Regions from separate parts of the Brachybacterium sp. GPGPB12 genome, predicted to be linked through region 2. Evidence: riboswitches for the same ligand, from Rfam matches in the RefSeq annotation. Region 2 holds a riboswitch; each other region holds the start of a gene.
What was found. A riboswitch is a leader RNA that binds a small molecule or an ion and turns the genes downstream of it on or off. The one in region 2 is predicted to bind thiamine pyrophosphate.
Positions count from the first base shown of each region.

Region 1: another riboswitch for thiamine pyrophosphate. It lies ahead of WKH84_RS21500 (ECF transporter S component); the one in region 2 lies ahead of WKH84_RS10895 (bifunctional hydroxymethylpyrimidine kinase/phosphomethylpyrimidine kinase).
Region 3: another riboswitch for thiamine pyrophosphate. It lies ahead of WKH84_RS07710 (YkoF family thiamine/hydroxymethylpyrimidine-binding protein); the one in region 2 lies ahead of WKH84_RS10895 (bifunctional hydroxymethylpyrimidine kinase/phosphomethylpyrimidine kinase).
Region 4: another riboswitch for thiamine pyrophosphate. It lies ahead of WKH84_RS15040 (SDR family NAD(P)-dependent oxidoreductase); the one in region 2 lies ahead of WKH84_RS10895 (bifunctional hydroxymethylpyrimidine kinase/phosphomethylpyrimidine kinase).

Region 1 covers NZ_CP149573.1:3,696,777-3,700,940, forward strand. The annotation lists gene WKH84_RS21490 (ATP-binding cassette domain-containing protein) at 1-31, opposite strand, end outside; gene WKH84_RS21495 (hypothetical protein) at 1-669, opposite strand, end outside; partial or broken gene WKH84_RS21500 (ECF transporter S component) at 1,089-1,409, opposite strand; TPP riboswitch at 1,457-1,562, opposite strand; gene WKH84_RS21505 (hypothetical protein) at 1,594-1,980, opposite strand; gene WKH84_RS21510 (M13-type metalloendopeptidase) at 2,159-3,508, opposite strand; partial or broken gene WKH84_RS21515 (M13 family metallopeptidase N-terminal domain-containing protein) at 3,493-3,894, opposite strand; partial or broken gene WKH84_RS21520 (hypothetical protein) at 4,029-4,164, opposite strand, start outside.
Region 2 covers NZ_CP149573.1:1,863,131-1,867,294, reverse strand. The annotation lists gene WKH84_RS10910 (MFS transporter) at 1-128, opposite strand, end outside; gene WKH84_RS10905 (hypothetical protein) at 59-448, opposite strand; gene WKH84_RS10900 (hypothetical protein) at 519-890, opposite strand; partial or broken gene WKH84_RS10895 (bifunctional hydroxymethylpyrimidine kinase/phosphomethylpyrimidine kinase) at 991-2,208, opposite strand; TPP riboswitch at 2,199-2,291, opposite strand; gene WKH84_RS10890 (hypothetical protein) at 2,404-3,594, shown strand; gene WKH84_RS10885 (HNH endonuclease signature motif containing protein) at 3,737-4,164, shown strand, end outside.
Region 3 covers NZ_CP149573.1:1,360,429-1,364,592, forward strand. The annotation lists gene WKH84_RS07700 (ECF transporter S component) at 332-652, opposite strand; partial or broken gene WKH84_RS07705 (ECF transporter S component) at 717-1,034, opposite strand; gene WKH84_RS07710 (YkoF family thiamine/hydroxymethylpyrimidine-binding protein) at 1,031-1,798, opposite strand; TPP riboswitch at 1,836-1,944, opposite strand; gene WKH84_RS07715 (protein-L-isoaspartate carboxylmethyltransferase) at 1,994-2,602, opposite strand; gene WKH84_RS07720 (MBL fold metallo-hydrolase) at 2,610-3,362, opposite strand; gene purS (phosphoribosylformylglycinamidine synthase subunit PurS) at 3,580-3,849, shown strand; partial or broken gene purQ (phosphoribosylformylglycinamidine synthase subunit PurQ) at 3,849-4,164, shown strand, end outside.
Region 4 covers NZ_CP149573.1:2,585,382-2,589,545, reverse strand. The annotation lists gene WKH84_RS15055 (hypothetical protein) at 1-68, shown strand, start outside; gene WKH84_RS15050 (LLM class flavin-dependent oxidoreductase) at 166-1,530, opposite strand; partial or broken gene WKH84_RS15045 (SDR family oxidoreductase) at 1,530-1,741, opposite strand; gene WKH84_RS15040 (SDR family NAD(P)-dependent oxidoreductase) at 1,783-2,334, opposite strand; TPP riboswitch at 2,518-2,611, opposite strand; partial or broken gene xylB (xylulokinase) at 2,934-4,164, opposite strand, start outside.

The DNA.
Region 1 (4,164 bases), 1.8 Mb from region 2:
CCTGCGGCGCGGTGAGCCCCCGGGCGGGCACGGTGACGCCGTGCGGCCGCGGCGACGGTCTCGCCGGGTTCGGCCGGTCCCGGTGCCTCCTCGTCGGCCGTCCCGTCCTCGAGCACCCCCGCTGCGACCAGCACCTCCCGCCGCCGGGAGAGCGGCTCGCCCGGTGCTCCGTCGGCAAGCACCCGGGCGCGAGGGCCGAGCACGATCAGCCGGTCCACATGCGGCGCCCAGGGCCCGATCCGGTGCTCGGCGACGACGAGGGTGCGGCCGCCCGTGACCGCGAGGATCGCCCGGCGCACCTCCTCGGCTGTCGGGGCATCGAGCATGGAGGTCGGCTCGTCCAGGAGCAAGCAGGTCGGGGCGCAGGGCCAGCGCACCGGCGAGCGCGATCCGCTGCTGCTGGCCGCCCGAGGCGTCCAGCGGCGCCCGCTCGGGGTCGAGGTCGACTCGCGCCGCCTCGAGCGCCCGGGTCGCGCGCTCGGTGAGCTCCGGCCGGGGCAGTCCCGCGTTCTCCGGTCCGAAGGCGGCGTCGCGGGCGACGGTCGCGCCGACGAGGGCGTGCACCGGGTTCTGCAGCAGCAGGCCCCGCTCCCCGGGCCGGCTGGGCGCGGGGACGAGCCCCTCGCCGTCCCCGTCCTCGGGGTCCAGCGACCCGGCCAGCGCCCGCAAGACGGTCGACTTCCCGCGCCGCTCGCCCCGGCCAGCAGCACTCGCTGCCCGGGCGGGATCTCGAGGTCGAGCCCCTCGATCGTCGGCTCGCGCCGGGTCAGCGGCCGCCAGCGCAGCCCGTCGACGTGCACGGACGCCGCCGGGACGGTCCCGGTGCTCAGGCCTCCACCGCGCGGGCCGCCTCCCGGCCCGAGGCCAGGGAGTCCACCGCGCCGGTCGCGATCAGCGCCCGGCTCGCCGCCCAGCCCAGCACCCCGCACAGCAGCGCGCCCCGAGAGCAGGAAGAAGGCGAGCATCGTGCCGGAGAACAGCCAGCTCATCTCCTGGTAGTAGACGATCTTCTCCCAGCCCCATTCGAGCAGTCCGGCGAGCACCCCGCCGAGCACCGCCACGGGCAGGGTGAAGCGGCGGTAGCGGGTGAGCAGGAAGGCGAGCTCGACCCCGCCGCCCTGCATGAGACCGGACACGGCGGTGCTCCAACCCCACTGGTCGCCCAGCGGCATCGAGAGCACGGCGGCGACCATCTCCGCGAGCAGGGCGGCGCCGGGCTTGCGCACCAGCGCCGCGGCGAGCACGGCCGGCAGGAACCAGATCCCCGCCAGCGGCCCCTCGGCAGGCTTGAACGCCGCGGTCAGCGGGCCGATCAGGGTGTAGAGCTGGCCGTAGCCGAGGAAGGCGACCCCGAAGGCCGCCCCGATCAGCACGGTCACCAGCAGATCGACGGTGCGATAACGAGTCATCACGTCTCCTCCCAGGTCCTGGAAGGGGCGCGGAGCACCGGCGGTGCTCCACGGAAATCCCGACTCCCTACGCCGGTGCGAGCCGGATCAGGTTCGAGGGTCTGCGCCGTCGGCGCACTCTCAGCACCGGACGGTGCTCCCCTGTCAGTGGATGACGAGCAGACAGTCTAGCCCAGGAGCACGCTCAGCGGCGGGCACGGATGGCCTGGTCGATCGCATCGGCGGCCGCCTGGGGGTCGACGGGGGAGAGGATGTAGCAGGTGTCCTTCGTCCCGATGATCTCCACGCTCGTCCCCGGCCGGGTGACCAGCATCCGGTAGGGCCGCTGCTGCTCGGCGACGGTGAAGATCTTCCGCCGGCCGACGGGGGTGAGCTCCTCGGGCTTCGGGGTCATCGCCCTCCCGCGCCGCCAGCCGTAGCCGCCGAGGGCGACGCCCACGGTGCCGGTGGGGATCTCGCGCAGCTGCACGGTGCGGAAGTCCTCGATCGGCCAGACCCGGCGGGGCAGGAAGCCGCCGAGGCTGACGGTGACCCCGTTCCCGTCGACCACGAAGCGGGTGGCCTGGCCCATCCACGTCCACAGCGCCAGCGGCCGCGAAGGCGGCGAGCACCGCGATCGCGCCCGGCGCCGAGCCGCGCCGCAGCGAGCAGGCCCGACACGATCAGGCCCGCCACCACCGTGACGACGACGCGGGTCCAGCCCACGGAGGAGGGCACCGTCCGCCCGACGTGGAAGGGCGGATCGGGCCTCACCAGATGCTCACCCGCTCCTCGGGGGCGCGGTACATGCCGTCGCCCTCGCGCACGTCGAAGGCCTCGTGGAACTCGTCGAGGTGCCCGGCGACCGTGTTGCAGCGGAACTCCATCGGCGCATGCGGGTCCACGGCCAGGCGGCGGATCGCCTCCTGGGGCCGGTTCCGGCCCCGCCACACGGTCGCCCAGGACCAGAACACGCGCCGCAGGCCGGTGAGTCCGTCGAGCTCGGCCGCGGCCTCCTCCTCGGAGCGGCTGGCGAGATAGGCCTTCACCGCGATGGAGAGCCCGCCGAGGTCGCCGATGTTCTCGCCGATGGTGAGGGCGCCGTTGACGCGGTGGGAGTCGTCGAGCTCGCGCGGGGACAGCTCCGAGTACTGCGCGATGAGACGGGCGGCGCGGGCGTCGAAGGCCTCGCGGTCCTCGGCCGTCCACCAGGAGACGAGGTTGCCCTCCCCGTCGTACTTCGAGCCCTGGTCGTCGAAGCCGTGGCCGACCTCGTGGCCGATCACCGCGCCGATCCCGCCGAAGTTCACGGCGTCGTCGGCTTCCGCGTCGAAGAACGGGGGCTGGAGGATCGCGGCGGGGAAGACGATCTCGTTCCGGCCGGGGTTGTAGTAGGCGTTGACCGTCTGCGGGGTCATGTGCCACTCGGTCTCGTCCATCGGCCCGCCGACCTTCGAGAACTCGAAGTCCGCCTCGAAGCGGCGGGAGGCGCGGACGGTCGCGACGAGGTCGCCGGGGACGAGCTCGAGGCCGTCGTAGTCGCGCCACGTCGAGGGGTACCCGATCTTCGGGGTGAACCTCTCGAGCTTCGCGAGCGCCTTCTCGCGGGTGGCCGGGGTCATCCAGTCCAACGAGCTGATCGAGTCGCGGTAGGCGTCCATCAGCGCGTCGACCAGCGCGGTCATCCGTTCCTTGTGGGCGGCGGGGAAGTGGCGGGCGACGTACTCGCGGCCGACGGCGAAGCCGACCGCGCCCTCGACCAGGGCCACGCCCCGCTTCCACCGCTCCTTCAGCTCCTCCGCGCCGGAGAGGACGCGGCCGGAGAAGTCGAAGTCCTCCTCGACCAGCGCGGCGGGGAGATAGGGGGCGTAGGAGGAGACGGTGTGCAGGGCGAGCCAGGTGCGGAGCACGGCGAGGTCCTCCCCGGCCAGCGGCTCGGCGGCGGCGGAGACGAACTCGGGCTGGCCGACGGAGACCACGTCGAAGGCCGCGGCCGGCGCGCCGGTGCCCTCGATGTACGCGTCCCAGGGGAAGGCGGGGGCGAGCTCGCTGCGCGCGCGGCGTCCATGGGGTTGTCGGACTTCTCCCGGTCGCGCAGGCGGACCACGTCGACGTGGCAGGCGGCGAGGCGGGTCTCGAAGTCGAGCACGGCGCGGGCGAGCTCCTCGGGGCCGCCGACGGCGAGCCCGGCACGGCCGGGGCGCTCGGCGAGACGGGCGAGGTTCGCCAGGTGCGCGGCATAGGCCTCGCGGGTCTCGGCGTGGTGCTCCTCGCGGTAGTAGGACTCGTCGGGCAGGCCGAGGCCTCCCTGATGGATCTTGACCTGGTACTGGGAGGAGTCGTGGTCGTCGGTCCACACATAGGCGAGCACCGCCGAGGCCCCCGAGTCGGGCGCCGCCATCCGGCGCACGAGGCCCTCGAGGTCCCGGATCGCCCCGATCTCGTCGAGCAGGCCGACGAGGCCGGACAGGCCGGCGGCCTCGATCGCCTCGGTGTCCATGAACATGCGGTACAGCGTGCCGATCCGGGCGTGGTCGGTGGTCGGGACCGGCAGGCTCCCCGCCTCGTCCGCGCGCGCGCGACGTCGTCGGCCGCCTCCTCGACGATCTCCCGCACCCGCTCCTCGGACAGGTCGCGCGGCGCGTGGAAGGCGCCGTCGCTGGACCGGTCGGCGGGCATCACGTGCTCGGCGAGCCAGAGGCCGTTGACGTGGCCGAAGAGGTCGTCCTGGGGGCGGGCGGCGGCGTCGACCTGCTCGAGGTCGAGTCCGGAGGGG
Region 2 (4,164 bases):
ACGGCGAAGGCGATCGTGGCCTGCGCCCACGGCGCCATCGAGAGGATCAGCCCGCTCATCAGTCCGCGCCGCCGCGGCATCGACCACTCCATCGCCAGCGGGATCGCGGCGGAGTACTCGCCGGCCACGAAGATCCCGCCGAGGAAGCGCGCGCCAGGATCAGCGCGACCGTGCCCGGGCCGAGCACCTGGTGGGTGGGGACGAGGGCGATCGCGAGCGCGCACGCCGCGGTGCCCGCGATCGCAAGACGGGTGGTGCGGGTGCGCCCCATGCGGTCCGCGATCCGCCCGAACACCACCCCGCCGACAGGCCGGCCCAGCGACATCGCGACGATGATCAGAGCCGCCGCCGACGCGGTCGCCGACGGGCCCGCGATCACGAGCATCGCCGGGGCCAGCGCCGTGACCGGCAGGAACACATGGATGTTGTCGATGAAGTTTCCGACCACGCCGGCGCGCGCGCGGCCCGGCCCTCGGGCGGCAGGGCGCGGGTGCCGGTCGCGGGGATCGAGGCGGCGGTCATCGGGTCGCCCCCGCGAGGGCCGGAGCCGGGGAGACGGCGGCGGAGTCCACACGTCGTGCCTGCTCGAAGAACTCCAGCTCGTGACGGCAGGCGAGGAGGAAGGCGCGCGCCGCCTCGGCCCGCACGGCGGGATCGGCGGCCTCGAGCTCGCGCTCGACGACGCCGAGCGCCCCGCGCACCCCCTCCACGAAGGTGGGGTCGCGGTAGGTCAGGAGCCACCCCGCGTAGGGGTGCTCGTCCGGGACCTCGGGCAGGCTCGCCCCGACCTGCGCGTACAGCCAGAAGCAGGGCGGCGCCGCGGTCGCTCCGACGGCCGTCGGGTCGCCGAGCGCCCGGGCGAGCAGGAAGTCGGTGTACGCGCTGGTCACCGGGCTGACGGCCACCTCTGCCGCGTCGGGGCGGGTCGCGAGCCAGGCGCGGTGCGAGCTCGAGCTCGGTGTCCACACAGTGCCGGGAGGAGTCCGACCAGAACTCCCGCGCGGCAGGGGCTTCCGAGATCTCGGCCAGGGTCGCGAGGGCGCGGGAGTAGCGCTGCAGGTAGTGCGCGTCCTGCGCGAGATAGAAGGAGAACTGCCCCTCGGGCAGGCTCCCGTCCACCAGCGCCGCCACGAAGCCGGAGCCCTCGATCGCGCCGGCGAGCGGCGCCCCGGCCGCCCACAGCGCCTCGGTCCACGGGCCGACGGGCGGGACGGAGGCGGCGGGGCCGTCGGCCGTGACCAGGGCGGCGAGCTGCGCCGGTTCCTCCCACCGGTCCGGCACCGCGCCCGTCGCCACCCACGGTGCGGCCGATCCCGCCGCGAGGCGCCGTGCCCGGTGCGCATGGTCGACGGGACCGTTCCCGCTCCCGACCTGCAGTGCCGCGCCGTGCGCGATCGCCTCGTGCGACCAGTCGGTGACCCAGGCGAGCGCCGTGGCCGGGTCCTCGCCGGCGCCGAGCCGGGTCGCGAGCGCCGCCGCGAGGGAGCGACCGGTGCCGTGCGTGCTCGTCGTGTCCACCCGCGTGGAGTGCACCCGGTGGCGGGTCCCGTCGGCCGCGATCCAGGTGTTGGTGACCGCACGGCTGTCGAGGTGGCCGGTCTTCACCACGACCGCGACGCCGGTCGCCTCCGACCAGCGGGCGGCCTGGGCGAGGGCCTCGTCCTCGTCGTGCGCGCGGGGCTCGCCGGTGAGGACGGCGAGCTCGTCGATGTTCGGGGTGACCACGGTGGCGAGGGAGCAGAAGCGGATCATCGCCTGCTCCGCCTCGGGCTCCAGCGACCTGTCGCGGCTGGTCGCGACCATCACCGGGTCGACCACGAGCACCCGCGGCGGATGGGCGGAGAGCCAGGTCCGGACGGCCTCGATGATCTCGGCGGTGCCGAGCATGCCGGTCTTGACCGCCTCGAGCTCGACGTCGTCGGAGACCGCGCGGAGCCGCGCGGCGAGGAACTGCGCGGGAGGGACGTGGATGTCGCTCACGCCGTGGGTGTTCTGCGCGACGACCGCGGTCACCGCCGCCATGCCGAAGCCGCCCGCGGCGGTGATCGACTTGAGGTCCGCCGCGGTGCCGGCGCCTCCCGTCGGGTCCGTGCCCGCGATCGAGAGCACGCGCGGGGCCGATGGCGCTGGCCGGCCGGACGCGAGTCGACCCGGCGCGGCGACGCGGGGGAGGGCAGCGGGAAAGAGGGTGCAAGGATCCGAGCTCATGCGGACATCCCTTCGCTAGTACGAACTAGATCAGGTTCCACGGGTGTGATCTCAGCGCCTCGGGCGCACCCCGTGTCCAGTGGCCGAGTGTAGGCCACGCGGCGGGGGAGGGGCCGGGATGTCCGGAGCCGATGCCTCTCTACCGCAGAGGTCCGACAGACGACGCGAACCCCTCGAGAACCGGTGGATGACGCTGTGGAAAAGGGGGTTCTGTGGAGGGAGGGTGTGGATGGAGGGGCGTATAGCGGTCGAGATGCGCCACTCGATCAGAAAGTTATCCACATATTCCTCCCGGACCTTTCTTCTGTCCGTGTCGGTCACTATTGTGAAGTGGTCGGATCGAAAGGGGCGGTGCACCGATGCGTCGCCGACGCGGAGGGGGAGGAGGGACCGATGAGCATCACGCGACCGGAGCATCCGTCGGGCGATGAGGTCGCCGACGACGCACGCGACGCGGTGCGTTCCGAGCGGTCGGATGCCGCCGCACCCGATACCTCCGCACTGGAGGTCGCCCTGCCCTCGGTTCCCGCCTCGTCGCCGGCGGTGACGGCATCGCCGTCGGCCCCTGCCACCACCTCCCCGGACCCCGTCGACGATGCCCTGATCGCGTCGCTTCCTGCACGTTTCCGCCGGGTTGGCGCACGCCAGGCTCGTACTCGTGCCGCGCTGCCCGATCTCGGCGGTCGCGCCGACGACCCCGCCCTGAGCGAGGCCGCGCAGCGCGTGTGGGATGCGGAGCGCGCCACTGCCCTCGCGCTCGCTGCGCAGTACCGCGCCCTCGCCGCCCTGCACGAGTTCGAGGGCGAGTACGAGGATGCCTGCGAGCTCGACGAGGTCGAGACGCTCCGCGCCGCACTCGGCCTCAGGGTCACTCGCAGTGCCGCGAGCTGGCGACTGCGCGACGCGTACCAGGCCGTGAACCATTTCCCGCGCACCCTCGAGAACCTCGAATCCGGAAGCATGCCGTCGGCCTGGTTCCAGAAGATGCTGAAGACCTCGCAGAAGCTCTCCGAATCCTCCAGGAGGGATCTCGATGCCGTGATCTCGACATGGTCCACGGATATCAGCCCGGAACGATTCTTCACGCTCCTGCGCGCCCTCATCGAGCATCTCGCCGAGCGCGAGAGCCGTCCCGATCTCGTCGCCGCGCTCGAACGCACCGTCGAGTCGCTTCCCGGCGCGGAGGCCGGCACCGGGACCCTGAGGATCACGGGCCCGATCCCCGAGATCCTCGCCCGGTGGAAGTCGATCGACGAGTCCGCCCGCGCCGTCCAGGCGGCGCGGCGTGCGGCGCTCCGCGGCGGCACACCGATCCCGCACGACCCTGACGGCGTCGTCCTCGAGACCGGCAGGGCCCTTCCGCTCACCCGGCGCGCTACGCCCTGATCGACACCGCCGACCTCGACGTCGACGGGGTCGCCGTCCCCGCCGAGCGGTTCCGCCTCAACGTCACCGTGCCCGTGCTGACCCTGCTCGGCGCCTCCGACCAGCCCGGCATGCTCGACGGCGTCACCCCGCGCCGCCCTCGATGGCGCGTTCCCTCGCCGGCGGCTGCACCGTCTGGCACCGCGTCCTCACCAGCGCGAGCGGCGGCGCCTTCCTCCCGCTCCCGGCCGACCGCGTCACCCCCACCCCCGCGATGCTCGAGCACCTCCGGCTCCGCAACGGGCAGTGCGCCGTCCCCGGATGCACGCGCCCCACCTCCTGGGCCTCCGAGTGCGACCACATCGAGGAGTGCCTGCGCGGCACCCCGGGCGAGGGCGGCGCCACCGAGGTCGAGAACCTGCACCTGCTGTGCTGGCGAGACCACCTCGACAAGACGAACGGCCTGCTGGACCCCACCCGGCTCCACACGCAGGCAGGCAAGCCGGGCCGCACCCGCTGGACGATCGGCCGCCACGGCGACGCCGTCACCGTCCTCGACGACCTCGACCACGCCAGCCTCGAGATGGTCGA
Region 3 (4,164 bases), 500 kb from region 2:
GCACCGACGGCCGTGCCTCCGGCCGTGCCGTCGGCCGGGTCCCCGGCCGTGCCGTCGAACAGACGCACCGTTCCGGTGACCCGACCGCGCTGATGGGACGGGATCGCCCCGGCGAGCACCCGCAGCAGGGTCGACTTGCCCGAGCCGGACGGTCCCAGCAGCGAGCACCTGCTCGCCCGCACGGATCTCCCCGCTCCAGGGGCCGACACCGGCCCTCGAGGGCGACACCGCCTCGAGCCCCTCGGCCACCAGAACCCGGGGATCCCCGGCGGTGACCGGGGACCGGACCGGGCTCTGCTCCTGCACCGGGGCCGCTCCCGCGGCGTGCGCCTCAGCGGACACGGCGCTCGGGGATCGGTGCCGCGTCCGCGGCGCCGATCGCGAAGTCGGCGAGCACGCCGGTGCGCTCGAGCGCGCGGACGATCACCTTCGCCAGCAGTCCGCCGAGCACGATCCCGGACAGCACCTGCACGCCGAGCCGGAGCGCGAGCAGGTCCTGGCCGTACCAGCCCATCCGGTACGCGGTCCAGAAGAACACCAGACCCGCGCCGAGCGCGCCGGAGGCGGCGAACACGCCCCAGCCGAAGCGGCGATAGCGGGTCAGGGCGAAGGGCGACTCGGAGCCGATCCCCTGCGCCGCCGCGGAGAGCAGCGAGCAGGGGGCCGACGGGGTCGCCGAGGAAGACCACCTCGATGATCGCGGCGAGCATCTCGGCGAGGATCCCCACGCCCGGGCGGCGCAGGATCGCGATCGCGACCGGCGCCACCAGCGACCAGGAGCCGAACACGAGGTGCTGGGCGAGGTCCCCGGCCGGGCCCATCGCGATCGCCAGGCCGTTCCAGGCCTGCACGAACACCCAGTACAGGAACCCGAACACGACGCCGAGCACCACCACGAGCACGAGCTCGCGCAGGCTCAGCGGGGTGCGGCGACGGGACGTGCCGGCAGAGGCGGTCGCGCCGACGTCGGCGGGCGCCGCGTCGGGAGCGGCGGACTCGTGCGCGGGCGCGGCGGTGCCGTGCTCCTCGGTCATCGCGCATCCTCCCGGCCCTCGTCGTCGCCGCCCGGTGCGTCGGCGCCCGCCGCGAGCTCCCGCACCTCGTGCGAGGGGCTGTTCAGCGAGAGGGTGAGGTGGCTGGTGACGTGCTGGACGCCGCGGCCGACGAGCGACCAGCCGGCGAGCGCGGTCGCGATCACGTCGCCGGCGTCGCCCTCGAGCCGGGTGACGAAGTGCTCGGAGCCGCGGAAGGTGCCGAGGTCCTTCGCATGCTCGATCGCGGCGTAGATGTCGCGCATGTGATCGGGGGCGGTGCCGTCGACGGCGACCTCGTCGGCCAGCGGGTACAGGGCCCACTCGGCGCTCGCGAAGCGACCGGTGCGGCGCGGGCGCGGCACCTCGGTCGCGCGGGGGCCCGCGCCGCCGGGCGACTCGCAGGCCACCTCGCCGGGGCGACCGCGCGAGAGGAGCACGGAGAGGGTCGCGTGGTGACCGGTGCGGGCGAGGGCCTCGGCCAGGTCGATCAGGGCGCGCTGGAGGTGGGTCTCGTGGCCGCCGAGATAGGTCGAGACGTCCCCGGTCTCGTGCACGAGGCCGGTGAGGTCCAGCCGGGAGAGCGCATCGGTGAGGATCCTGGCGTAGTCCTCGCTCATCACGGCGGCGGTGACGCGGGCGCCGACGCCGAAGCCGAGCGGGGTCGCGGTCGGGTCGTCGACGGTCGCGGCAGACTCGGCGGACACGCCGGGCGTCCAGGCGGCGTCCTCGGTCGCGGAGGAGGTGCGGGCGGGCGATGAGGTCACAGTCCATGCCTTTCGTACGGGCACGGGCGCGCGGCGACGATCGCTCGGCGGAGCTCCCTGCGCCGGCATGATCCGGATCAGGTTCTACGGTCGGAGTTCGAGTACTCCCTCTCAGCCCGGCCTACCGGACTCCCGTGCACGCCCCACACCCTACCGGTCCCGCCCGGCGCACGCCCCTCGTGTCCAGCGCTGCTGTCAGCGGGTCGTCTGCGGATCCTCGACGAGGGGGACGAAGAGATAGGCGCCGTGCTCGCTCACGGTGACCCCCTCGCCGTGACGCTCCAGGCGCGGCATCCGCTCGCGCACGGGGATCACCATCACGCCGCCGTCCGCGAGGCGCGCGACGAGGCTCTCCGGCACGGCGTCGGCCTGCGCGGAGACGAGGATCCGGTCGTACGGCGCGTCCTGCGGCGCGCCGAGCACGCCGGGGTGCGCGAGACGGATCTCGGCATCCGCCGTCCCCGCGTCCGCTGTCCCGGCGAGCGCGGCCCGGGCCGGACCGATCAGCTCGGCGCGCCGCTCGACGCCGATCACCCTCCCCTCCGGTCCGCACAGCCGGGCCAGCGGCGCCGTCGTCCACCCCGATCCCGCGCCGAGGTCGAGCACTCGCTGCCCCGGTCGCACGTCGAGCAGGGCGAGCATGTTCCGCACCGTCGTGGGCTGGGAGTTCGTCTGGTCGTGACCGATCGGCAGGGGCCGGTCCTCGCCGGCGAGCCCCCGCGGCTCCTCGGGGAGGAACCGTCGCCGGTCGGTCGCCGCGAGCGCCTCCTCGAGGCGGCGCTCGCCGCCGGCCCGGTGCGACATGTCGCCGTCAGCTCCGGGCGACCTCGACGACGCCGTCCTCCGGCCAGTCCCTCACCTCGGTGCCCTCGGGGGCGAGGTTCGTGGCCTGGCGCAGGTAGATCGGTCGTCCGAGGTCGCTCGCGACCGCGTCGTGGACGGGCAGGGCGAGTCGCGGGCCGACGGCGCGGAGGAACTCGATGGTCTCGGACATCTTCGACCAGGGCGCCGTGACGGCGAAGGCGAGGACGTCGATGCCGTGGAACTCGGGGACCGGCTCGAGGGAGTCCCCGGTGATGCCGAGCCGCGGCCCGTCCCCGGCGGACAGGACGATCCCGCAGTTCCCGATCCGTGGGATGTCGGGGTGGATGATCGCGTGGCGTCCGCCGACGGCCTCGAGCCGGAGCGACGGGTGGTCGCCGACGGGTGTGAAGCGGTGCGCCTCCCCGGCCGCGAGCGGGATCACCCGCTCCTGCGCGACGAGGGGTCCGCCGCTCCCCTCGCCGGCGCCGTCGTCGGAGGCATCGGCGGCGGTGAGCATCCGGGCGGTCTCCGGCTCGGCGATCACCTCGGCGTCGGACGCGGCGGCGAGCACCTCGCCCAGCGGCGCGGGGTCGACGTGGTCGGGGTGCTGATGGGTGATCACCACGGCGTCGAGGCCCGCGAGCTCCTCGGCGCCCAGGCCCCGCACCGCGTCGGCGCTGAAGCCGCCCGGATCCACGAGCAGGCGTCGCCCGGCGGTCTCCACGAGCAGGCAGGAATGGACGAGGTGGCGGATCTTCATCGGGTCCTCCCGGGAATCGAGGTCGCGTGCCTCGAACCTAGTCCCCCTCGGCCGGGACGTGCCAGGGCGGAGGGGGTCGTCCGGTCGGGAGGCACCGCCGTGGGCGCCCCGTCGGCACGGCCGCGTTCCTCGGTACGATGGGATTCTCGGGCCGTGCCCGAGCACCAGCCCCCGGCACGCCGCCGCGCGCGCCACACGTCCCCTCAGGAGTGCCCCCATGCCACGTGTCGTGGTCCACGTCATGCCGAAGCCGGAGATCCTCGACCCGCAGGGCAAGGCGGTCGCCGCCGCGGCGCCCCGTCTGGGCTTCGAGGGCATCGCCTCGGTGCGCCAGGGCAAGCGGTTCGAGCTCGAGGTCGAGGGCGAGGTCACCGACGAGGTGCTCGCCTCCCTGCGCGAGGCCGCCGAGACCCTGCTGTCGAACCCGGTGATCGAGGACGTCGTCTCGATCGACGTGGAGGACCCCTCCGCGAAGGGCGCGGCCTGATGCGCATCGGTGTGGTGACCTTCCCCGGCACGCTCGACGACCGCGACGCGCGCGCGCCGTGCGGCTCGGCGGCGCCGAGCCGGTCGCGCTGTGGCACGGCGATGACTCGCTGCACGAGGTCGACGCGGTCGTGCGCGCCCGGCGGCTTCTCCTACGGCGACTACCTGCGCGCGGGGGCGATCAGCCGCTTCGCCCCCGTGATGGACAAGGTGGTCGACGCCGCGAACGGCGGCATGCCCGTCCTCGGCATCTGCAACGGCTTCCAGATCCTCTGCGAGACGCATCTGCGCCCGGCGCGATGATCAAGAACGCGCA
Region 4 (4,164 bases), 720 kb from region 2:
TGACGGAGCTCTTCGTCGACGCGATCCTGGGGCGGGTCCGAGCCAGGGAGCCCGAGCGCTCCCTCTGAGCGCTCACAGGGACGCCCCTCCCGCGCGAGGGGCAGGCGCCGCGAACAGACCCCCTCCCTCAGCGGTCCCGTTCCGCCGGACGCCCGCCCGGATCGGTCAGCTCCCCGCCGGCGCCGGCATCCCCTGCCGCGGCCGCGGCAGGCCGAGATGGTCGCGCAGAGTCGTCCCCTCGTACTCGCGGCGGAACCGCCCACGCCGCTGGAGCACCGGCACCACCTGGCCCACGAACTCCTCGATGCCGCCCGGCAGGGTGGGAGGCATGAGGTTGAAGCCGTCGGCCGCTCCCCCATCGACCCAGCGCTCGATCTCGTCGGCCACCTGCTCCGGAGTGCCGATCACGGTCGCGTGGCCGCCACCTGCGGCGAGGAGCCCCAGCAGCTCGCGGACGGTCGGGCGGGCGGTCTCGACGATGCGAAGCACGGTGGCGTAGCGGCCCTTCGGCCCGGTGAACTCCTCCAGTGGCGGCGGCGGCGGGACCGGGGCGTCGAGCTCCCAGTCCGACGTGTCCTGGCCGACGAAGAAGGAGAGCTGGCGCAGCGAGTCCTGCACGGGCAGCAGGGCGTCGAGCTCGGCCTTGCGGCGTCGTGCCTCCTGCTCGGTCGAGGCGACGTAGGGGACCAGCCCCGGCATGACGGCGAGGGCGTCGGGGTCGCGTCCGAGCGCCGCGGCGCGGGAGCGGATGTCGCTGCGATAGGTGCGGGCGGAGGCGAGGTCCCAGGCCACGGCGTAGATCCCCTCGGCGTGTCGGGCGGCGAGCGCGCGCCCGGCCTCCGAGGCACCGGCCTGGAAGAGGACCGGTCGGCCCTGCGGCGGGGTCGGCACGTTGAGGGGGCCGTCGACCGCGAACTTCTCACCGCGATGGTGCGGGGGACGCAGGAGAGCGGGGTCGACGTAGGCGCCGTCCGGTTCGGCGAGGATCTCGCCCGTCGGCCAGGACGCCCACAGCCCCTGGAGCACCTCGATGAACTCCGCGGCGGTGGCGTAGCGGTGGGTGTGGTCCGGCAGGGCGGTCATGGAGTGGTTGCGGGCCTCCTCGTCGGTCATCGAGGTGACGACGTTGACCCCGGCCCGGCCGCGGGAGATGTGGTCGAGGCTCGCCAGCGACCGGGCGGCGTGGAACGGATCCCAGAAGGTGCTGGAGACCGTCGTGACCAGCCCGATCCGCTCCGTGGCACGGGCCATCGCGGTGAGCACGGTGAGCGGCTCGAGCATCCAGGCGGGGCCGCGCTCGACGCCGGCCGTGCCGATCGACTGGCCGTCGGCGAGGAAGACCGCATCCAGCCGGCCCCGCTCCGCGATCAGGGCGAGCTCCTCCCAGTACGTGATGTCCGCGAGGCGCGCCACCGAGGAGCCGGGCGCGCGCCAGGCCGCGGAGTGGTGGCCGCAGGCGTGGGCGAAGAGGTTCAGCCGCACCGGGCGGCGGACAGCGCCGGTCACGGAGGCATGGGCGTGGGCGGCCATCAGTCCATCACCAGCCCGCCGTCGACGACGAGGTTCTGCCCGGTGATCGCCCGTGCCCAGGGCGAGGCGAGGAGGAGCACGGCGTCGGCGAGCTCGGCGGGCGTGGTCACAGAGCGCGCGGGGTGCTCGCGGCGATCGCGTCGAACACCGCCTCCGGGGTCGCGGAGCTCGCGTCGGTGGTGCGCAGCAGGCCGCCGCTGACCATGTTCACGGTGATGCCGCGGGGGCCGAGGTCGGCGGCGAAGGTGCGGGTCAGGGCCAGCGCCGCGCCGCCTTCGCCGCGGTGTAGTCGTGGTAGGGCACGACGGGGTGCTGGAGGAGGTTGGTGCCGATGTTGACGACGCGTCCCGAGCCGGCGCGGTCGAAGCCGGGCAGGGCGGACTGGATCGTGTGCGGCGCGCCCTGCACAGCGCCGGAGAACTGTCCCGCGAAGGCCTCGTAGCCGATCTCGTGCGCCTTAGCGCGGGCGTCCCCGTCGAAGGAGAAGCCGGCCAAGGCGTTGTTCACGACGGTGTCGACGGGGTCGCCGAACTCGGCCTCGGCGTGCGCGAACAGCTCCTCGACCTGGTCGCGCTCGCGCACGTCGGCGCGCACGGCGATCGCCCGGCCGGGGTGTGCGTCGGCGATCTCCCGGGCGGCGGCCTCGCTGGTGAGGTGGTCGATGACGACCCTGGCTCCCTCGCGGAGGAACGCCTCGGTGAGGGCCCGGCCGAGACCTCGGGCGCCCCCGGTGACGAGGACGACCTGCTCGGAGAGCGCGGGAGCGGGCCGGGAGGCGGGGGTGATGGGGGTGGAAGGTGTCATGGTCGTGCGGTCCTTTCAGGGCATGCGAGCACGCCCGCCGCACAGTGGGTGGGGGCGCGTCGCGGTCGGAGCAGGGCCGCATCGGGGCGCGGCGGCGCGCGGGAGGCGACACGGGGGCCCTGGTGGGGACGACAGCGTGGCGGACTGCGGCCTGGTGGCAGGCGGCCCGGCGCGCGACAGCGCACAGCTCATCGACGACATCCCTCCGCGAGCATGAACTCGATCAGGTTCTCCGGGTGTGCTCTCAGCCCCTGATGGGGCACCCCGTGTCGAGCACCGAGTGTAGCCATGGCCGTGCCGCCGCGCGGTCCGGTCTCGCCGCGCCGCGGAGCGCCGGGCCCGCCGCGGCCGCCCTCCTCCGCCCCGCGGCCGCCCCTCGTCCGCTCCTGCGCACCGAGTCTGCATCTGGACCGCCTCGGCAGACGGGTGACGGTCCAGACGCGGCACTCGGACTCCCCCGCCCGATCGGGGGCCCAGCTCTCTTCCGTCCGCGACCGTCCGGACGTAGCTTCCAGGTGCAGGGGCTCGTCACCGTCGAGGCCGCCTGACACCCTGCCACGTCGCCTCGGGGACGTTCCCGCGGGAACGCCTCCGCGCCCTCAGCTCCAGTCTGCGGTGCGCTCCTTCAGCTCCCGGTATGCCTCGAGCACCTGCGGCGTCGCGTCGGCCGTGACGATCCGCGAGCCGCTGATCTCCCAGGCGGGCGGCTCCTCGGTGCCGGCGAGCGCCCAGGCGGCCTGACGGGCGGCGCCGAGTGCGACGTACTCCCCGTCGGGCGCGATCGTGACCTCGCGGCCGAAGATCGCGGGAGCGAGCCGCTGGACGGCGCGGGAGCGGGCGCCGCCGCCGATCAGCGTGATGCGGCGGGCGGCCGTGCCGGTGCGCTCCTCGAGGGAGGTGATGCCATCGGCCAGCGAGCACAGCGACCCTTCGACGTAGGCGCGGGCCACGTCCTCGCGGGTGGTGGAGCCGCTCATGCCGGTCAGAGTCGCACGGGCGTGGGGACGGTTCGGGGTGCGCTCCCCGTCGAAGTAGGGCAGCGCGTCGCGCCGTGCGCGCCGGGTTCGGAGGCGAGCGCCAGCTCGGCCATCTCCTCGTGGCTGACGCCGAGCAGGGCGCGGCCGGCCTCGAGGATGCGGGAGCCGTTGATGGTGGTGGTCATGGGCAGGAACCGGCCGGTCGCGTCGGCGAAGCCCGTGACGGTCCCGGAGGCGTCGCCGGGCCTGGTATCGCTGACCATCGCGCACACGCCGGAGGTGCCGATCGAGACGGAGACGTCGCCGGGGCCCAGCGACAGGCCGAGCGCGGCGCCCATGTTGTCGCCGGTGCCGGCCGCGATAGCGACCCCAGAGGCGGTGCGGGCCATCACCTCGTTCGGGGCCTCGGGCAGGCGCGGGAGCTCGAGGCCCTTCCCGAGCGCGGCCTCGACGAGCTCGGGCTTCCACGCCTCCTCGCGGGTGGAGTAGTAGCCGGTGCCGGAGGCGTCGCCGCGATCGGTGAACGGCGCGGTGCCGGACGCGGCGAGGTGGAGGGAGACAAAGTCGTGCGGGAGCGAAGACCTGCGCAAAGACGCTGCGCGTTCTCGGGCTCCTCGTCGCGCACCCAGCGCGGCTTGGACGCGGTGAAGGAGGCGACCATGAGGTCGCCGATCTCCTCGACGCTCGCCTGCGCCCCGCCCATCTCCTCGATCAGCGTGGTCGCGGCGTCGGCGGAGCGGGTGTCGTTCCACAGCGGCGCATCACGCACCACCTCGCCCTTCTCGTCGAGCGACACCATGCCGTCCGCTGGCCGCCGACGGCGAGGGCGTCGGCCCGCTCGAGCAGGGGGCCG